Regions from separate parts of the Leifsonia sp. AK011 genome, predicted to be linked through region 3. Evidence: predicted binding sites of a transcription regulator. Region 3 holds the regulator's gene; each other region holds the start of a gene.
What was found. The regulator HrcA, encoded in region 3, represses chaperone genes, less so after heat shock. The targets are predictions, from matches to a motif close to TTNGCACTCGNNNNNNNCGAGTGCNAA.
Positions count from the first base shown of each region.

Region 1 (2,264 bases), 1.1 Mb from region 3:
CTCGGTCGCGGCACCCGCCTTGATGACGGCGACGCCACCGGCGAGCTTCGCGAGGCGCTCCTGGAGCTTCTCGCGGTCGTAGTCCGAGTCGGTGTTCTCGATCTCGGCGCGGATCTGCTTGACGCGACCGGCGATCGCCTCCTCGTCACCCGCACCCTCGATGATCGTGGTCTCGTCCTTGGTGATGACGACCTTGCGTGCGCGGCCGAGCAGGTCGAGCGTCGCGTTCTCGAGCTTGAGACCGACCTCCTCGGAGATCACCTGTCCGCCCGTGAGGATCGCGATGTCGGCGAGCTGTGCCTTGCGACGGTCACCGAAGCCGGGAGCCTTGACGGCAACCGACTTGAAGATGCCGCGGATCTTGTTGACGACGAGGGTCGCGAGGGCTTCGCCATCCACGTCCTCGGCGATGATGAGGAGCTGCTTGCCGCTCTGGATCACCTTGTCGACGATGGGCAGCAGGTCCTTGATGTTCGAGATCTTGCTGTTGGCGATGAGGATGTACGGGTCCTCGAAGACCGCCTCCTGGCGCTCCTGGTCGGTGACGAAGTACGCCGACAGGTAACCCTTGTCGAAGCGCATGCCCTCGGTCAGCTCGAGCTCGGTGCCGAAGGTGTTCGACTCCTCGACGGTGACGACACCCTCCTTGCCGACCTTGTCGATCGCCTCGGCGATCAGCGCGCCGATCTCGGGGTCACCAGCGGAGATGGATGCGGTTGCCGCGATCTCTTCCTTGGTCTCGATCTCCTTCGCACCAGCGACGAGGGCCTCGATGACGGCCGCGACGGCCTTCTCGATACCCTTCTTGAGGCTGATGGGGTCGGCGCCGGCCGCGACGTTGCGCAGTCCCTCGCGGACGAGTGCTTGGGCGAGGACGACAGAGGTGGTCGTACCGTCTCCGGCGACGTCATCCGTCTTCTTCGCGACCTCCTTGACGAGCTCGGCACCGATCTTCTCGTACGGGTCGTCCAGCTCGATCTCCTTGGCGATGGAGACACCATCGTTGGTGATCGTGGGGGCGCCCCACTTCTTCTCGAGGACGACGTTGCGTCCGCGCGGGCCGAGCGTGACCTTCACCGCGTCGGCCAGGATGTTGAGGCCGCGCTCGAGGCCGCGACGGGCCTCCTCATCGAAAGCAATGATCTTTGCCATGTGTGTTTCTCGTCCCTCCCGGACGTCGTACAAACGAATTCTCTAGCACTCGGAACATGCGAGTGCCAAAGGAGAAACTAGCACTCGACAGGGGTGAGTGCAAGCAAGGCGTGGCTAGCACGACGGCGGCGAAACCGAAATAACTAAGGCATACTCAATGTTCACCCGTAGCCTGAGACCATGACCGAGTCAACGCCGAGTCACAGCGACTCCCAGCCCTCCGGATCCTCCATCACAGAGTTCGCCATGAGCGCCGACGCCACAGCGCGCGTGCTGCGGATGAACCTCGTGTTCACTCTCGTTTCCATCGTGTTCTACATCGCCATATCGACGCTGCAGTTCCTCTCGGGGAACATCTGGGTCGGCTGGTTCATCGCGGGCTTGGGAGCGGCAGCGGTTCTCGGCGCTCCCCTCCTGTCGCGGCACACCACCAAACGGGCACGGCTCCGGTTCGGAGACGGTACGTACGAGATCCGCTCGGGCCTTGGGGTGCAACGCCTCACCGCAGCAGAGGTCGTTCAGGTGGTCAGAGTGGACAGCGTGCCGCTCGGCCTGACGCCCGCCGCCCCCCTCGTGATAATCGTGGGTGCCACGAAACGACTGGCCGTGGTGAGCGGCATTGTCTGGAACGCCGACCAGCTCGGCGCGCTGGCTCTCGACCTCGCGAATCGTGGGGTGCCTCTGCTCAGCTATTCCCAGAGGCTGACCCCCGCGGAGCTGCGCTCGATGGACCGACGATGGATGCACGTGTGGGAGGCGCATCCGATCGCCGTCGGCTTGATCCTGGGGTTCGCGGCGGTCCTGCTCGTGTCCGCCGTCGTGCTCGTCGCACTCGCCATCCTGCGCTGAGGCTCGAGCGCCGGCTGCCTCAGGGAGGCCGCGGATTGCCTAGGCCAGCTTGACCGATTCGGCCTGCGGGCCCTTCGAGCCGGTGCCGACCTCGAAGACGACCGCCTGGCCCTCCTCGAGGACCTTGTAGCCGGCCATGTCGATCGCCGAGTAGTGGACGAAGACGTCCTGGCCACCCTCGTCCATTGTGATGAATCCGTAGCCCTTTTCAGCGTTGAACCACTTGACGGTCCCGTTCGCCATGTCTTACTCCCTGCTGTGAT
Region 1 covers NZ_JACCCH010000001.1:1,070,567-1,072,830, reverse strand. The annotation lists gene groL (chaperonin GroEL) at 1-1,152, opposite strand, end outside; gene HDC94_RS05290 (hypothetical protein) at 1,333-2,001, shown strand; gene HDC94_RS05285 (cold-shock protein) at 2,041-2,244, opposite strand.
Region 1: a site for HrcA is predicted at 1,195-1,221, ahead of groL (chaperonin GroEL). Genes of this name have one in related genera too.

Region 2 (2,264 bases), 1.3 Mb from region 3:
GGCAACCGGCGGTACTTCAGCATCTCGTCCGCGCCCTCCGCCGACGGACCGATCACGTTCGCGATCACGGTGCCGTCGTCATCTTCGAGTTTCAAGAAGGCGCTGCTCGACCTCGAGCCCGGCGCTATGGTGCACGGCACCGGCGTGCACGGCGACTTCGTGCTGCCAGCGGATGTCAGTGACCCCCTGCTGCTCGTTGCCGGCGGCATCGGCATCACCCCGTTCGCCTCCCAGCTGGGGTACTCCGTGGAGCGCGGCGAGAAGCGCGACGTGACCGTCGTCTACGCCACGAGCACGGCCGGGCCGCTCCCCTACCGCGAGGTGCTGGAGCGGACGGGTGCGCGCGTGGTGCTGTTCGGGCCGGAGCCCGACGGGGGTCTGCCCACGGGCTGGGTCCACGGCGGCACTGGACGTGTCACACCCGAGGCGATCGCCGCTGCGGTCCCGGATGCCGCGTCCCGCCGTGCGTTCGTGTCGGGCCCACCCGCACTCGTCAACGAGGTGCGCAAGACCCTGCGCAAACAGGGTGTGCGTCGCATCCACACCGACTACTTCAGCGGCTACTAGCCCCCCCCTCTCCCCGCCACCGCACCACCTGCCCCGCCACCAGCCCGCCACCCCGCCACCCCGGTCTTGATCCTCTCTTTTCCGGAGGGTTCACGCGCGGCGCCAGTGGCTAGGCGGTCACGCGCGTGGCCAGAGTGATTCGGGGGCGAAAGCTCCGGAAAAGAGTGAAATAGCTGGCAGATGCCTCGCGTTCGCCGGTTGCGAACGCGCTGGCACTCGCGTATCCAGAGTGCTAATTTCGTCTTAGTTGAGTCACGGTGACTCAACTTCTAGACGAAGGACAGATCATCATGGCAGTACTCTTCGACCCGTTCCGTGAGCTCGAGCGCGGTGCGACCCGACAGGGTCCCCGCCGGATGCCGATCGACCTCTACCGCGACGGAGACCACTACGTCCTCACCGCAGACCTCCCGGGTGTTGACCCCGGCTCGGTCGATGTGGATGTCGACGGCCAGCTGCTCACCGTGCGCGCCGAGCGCACCACCCGCAGCAACGGCGACGTGAAGTGGCTCACCCGCGAGCGCCAGGGCGGCTCCTACCTGCGCCAGTTCACCCTCGGTCAGGGCATCGACACCGCGTCAATCTCCGCCAACTACGAGAACGGCGTGCTCAGCGTCGTGCTCCCGGTGAGCGAGCAGGCCAAGCCGCGCAAGGTCGCGGTCACGACGACCGCCACCTCCACCGAGGCGGCCGAGGTCACCGCCAGCTGACCCCACCTCCAGACGAACCCCCGGCGCCCCTCCCCCTCGGCGTCGGGGGTTTCTCGTACCATCGCCGTATGGCGTCGTTCGCGGAGAAGCCCATCGTCTACCTCGCCACCCCCGAGGAGTGGGAGCAGTACCTCCTCGAGCACGGCACGGATGACGGGGTGCGCCTGAAGCTTCGCAAGAAGCTCTCGTCGGCCCCCGGCATGACCTGGGATGAGGCCCTCGAGGTCGCCCTCTGCCATGGATGGATTGATGGCCAGGTCGCGCGATTCGACGACGATTACCTGCTCCACGCTTTCACCCCGCGGCGCCGCAACAGCCCGTGGTCGCAGCGCAATGTGGGCATCGTCGAGCGCCTCATCGCCGAGGGTCGCATGCGCGACGGTGGGCACGCCGAGATCGAGCGGGCCAAGGGCGACGGACGGTGGGATGCCGCGTACCGGGTGAAGGGTGCGGAGGTGCCGGCCGACCTGCAGGCCGCCATCGACGCCAACCCCGCGGCATCCGCGTTCTTCGCCACTCTCACCAAGCAGAACCGCTGGGCGATCATCTTCCGCCTGAGCCAACTCAAGAAAGCAGAAACCCGCGAGCGGAACATCACCAAGTACGTGGAGATGCTCGCCCGCGGGGAGAAGATTTACTAGTCGTTCCCTGGGGGTTGAGTAGGCCCGCGCAGCGGCCGTCATCGAAACCCGGTGGTTGAGTAGGCCCGCGCAGCGGCCGTCATCGAAACCTCACCCACGTGGTCGGTGTTGTTCGTTGGTGAGGTTTCGATGACGCCGGGGCTACGCCGCGGCTACTCAACCCACCGGGTTTCAATACGCCGGGCTACGCCCGCGGAACCTGACGGCCGAGACGGCCGTCAGCGCTGGCGTCGCGGCGAAGGCCAGAAATGGCCTTCGCTCTAAGCTCCAGCGCGCCAGAAACCGCGGAGGGTGGGGCCCTGCATTCAGGGGTCTCCGGTGTGGCGGGCGTCTACGGGCGGAGACC
Region 2 covers NZ_JACCCH010000001.1:887,817-890,080, reverse strand. The annotation lists gene HDC94_RS04435 (oxidoreductase) at 1-567, shown strand, start outside; gene HDC94_RS04430 (Hsp20/alpha crystallin family protein) at 858-1,277, shown strand; gene HDC94_RS04425 (YdeI family protein) at 1,346-1,918, shown strand.
Region 2: a site for HrcA is predicted at 777-803, ahead of HDC94_RS04430 (Hsp20/alpha crystallin family protein). Genes of this name have one in related genera too.

Region 3 (2,264 bases):
ACCCGAAGAGGATGCCTCCGATGTGGATGAGCGTGGCCCAGAGCTTCTCGTCGCTCGGGCTCATGGGCTGGACCGTCTGGTACGGGTTGGCGGGGGGCGGCGTGGTCTCGGACATGTGCCCATTAAAGCAACATGCCCGGCACCAGCGGTACCGGGCATGCGTGCGTCACGGCTACTTGATGAGGCGGATCGCGAAGGGGTAGCGGTAGCTGCCACCCTCGTTGACCTTCATGAAGCCGATGATCGAGAAGATGATCGACACGACTGCCGCCGCGAGCCAGATGAAGATGCCGATGAAGACGACGGACAGGATGCTGCCCGCGATGTAGCCGAAGAGGATCGTGATCTGGAAGTTCAGCGCTTCCTTGGCCTCGACGTTGGTCTTCTCACCGCGGTCCTTGAACACGAGCCAGATGATGAGCGAGGGAAGGAAACCGAGGATGCCGCCGAGGTGGGCGAACGACGCCCACTGCTTGTCCTCTGCGGGGGTGAGCGGCGCCGCGGGGGCGGGCGCTGCGGGGGGAGGAGTCTGGTCGGTCATGGCTATGTTGGCCTTTCCTGTGAAGAGGTTGTGTGCACAAGGTAGCGCCCCCACGCCCGGCGCTGCAACGATCCTGGCGCAATGCGGCGATACAATTGGCAGTCAGGTTCCCGGAGTGCCAACAGGAGGCGGTGAGATGGTTTCGGAGCGCGGTCTCGAGGTGTTGCGTGTCATCGTGCAGGACTACGTCGCCTCGCGCGAGCCTGTGGGCTCGAAGTCGATCGTCGATCGGCACTCCTTCGGCGTCTCCGCGGCGACGATCCGCAATGACATGGCCCTCCTCGAGGATGAGGAGCTCATCTCCGCCCCCCACACCTCCTCCGGCCGAGTTCCGACCGACAAGGGCTACCGGGTCTTCGTCAACCAGCTCGCAGATCTCCGACCCCTGTCCTCGGCTCAGCGTCACGCGATCGAGACGTTCCTCGGCCAGTCCAATGACCTCGACGACGTGCTGGCCCGCACGGTTCGTCTGCTCTCGCAGCTCACGAACCAGGTCGCACTCGTGCAGTACCCGTCGCTCGCGACATCCCGCGTACGTCATATCGAGTTGGTTCCCCTCACTCCGACGCGCATCATGACGGTGTTCATCACGGATTCCGGCCGGGTGGAGCAGCGTCTCGTCGACCTCTCCCGCCCCGTTGCCGAGACGGAACTCGCCGACCTGCGCACCCGCCTCAACTCGGTTCTGGTGGGGCTGGGGCTCACGGATGCCGCGGCCAGGCTGGCCACCCTCGCAGCCGACTATCCTCCCGAGCGTCGCCCCCTCGTCAGCGAGGTCACCACGAGCCTCGTCGAACAGGTGCTGGCCAACCGCCAGGACAAGCTGGTCATGGCGGGTGCGGCCAACCTGGCGCGTACCGAGGAGGACTTCTCCGGTTCCATCTACCCCGTGCTCGAGGCGATCGAGGAGCAGGTGACCCTGCTGAGGCTGTTCGGCGAGATACAGGTGGAGAGCGGCGGAGTGACGGCCAGCATCGGGCGCGAGAACGAGAGCTTCGGCCTGGAGGAGACCTCGGTGGTCACGAGCGAGTACTCGTCGTCGGGCGGCAGCATCGCGCGTCTCGGCGTGCTCGGGCCCACACGGATGGACTACTCCAACAACATGGCAGCGGTTCGCGCGGTAGCGCGCTACCTCTCGCGACTGCTCGACGAAGACTAGACAAGCGGAACGACGAAGAACGGACACAGTGGCAGACCATTACGAGGTGCTCGGCGTTGAACGTACAGCGAGCGCCGAGGAGATCAAGAAGGCTTATCGGCGGCTCGCACGGGAACTCCACCCCGACGTGAACCCGAGTGCCGAGGCATCCGAACGGTTCAAGCAGGTGACGCACGCCTATGACGTGCTCAGCGACCCCCAGGAACGCCAGCAGTACGACCTCGGTCCCCAGGCGGGATTCGGCGGCGCAGGGTTCGGCGGGTTCGGCGACATCTTCGAGACCTTCTTCGGTGCTGGGCAGCGCACGACCGGGCCCCGGTCCCGTCGTGAACGCGGCCAGGACGGCCTCGTGCGCGTGGAGGTGGATCTCGACGAGGTCATCTTCGGCACGAAGCGCGATCTCGAGGTCAACACCGCCGTCATCTGTCCGACCTGTGACGGTTCCTGCTGCGCGCCCGGTACCTCCCCGGTGCGCTGCGACATCTGCGGCGGCTCCGGGCAGATCCAGCGCACCATGCGCAGCCTCCTCGGCAACGTCGTCACCTCGAACCCCTGCGGCACCTG
Region 3 covers NZ_JACCCH010000001.1:2,196,177-2,198,440, reverse strand. The annotation lists gene HDC94_RS10690 (DUF4870 domain-containing protein) at 1-115, opposite strand, end outside; gene HDC94_RS10685 (DUF4870 domain-containing protein) at 173-541, opposite strand; gene hrcA (heat-inducible transcriptional repressor HrcA) at 678-1,700, shown strand; gene dnaJ (molecular chaperone DnaJ) at 1,729-2,264, shown strand, end outside.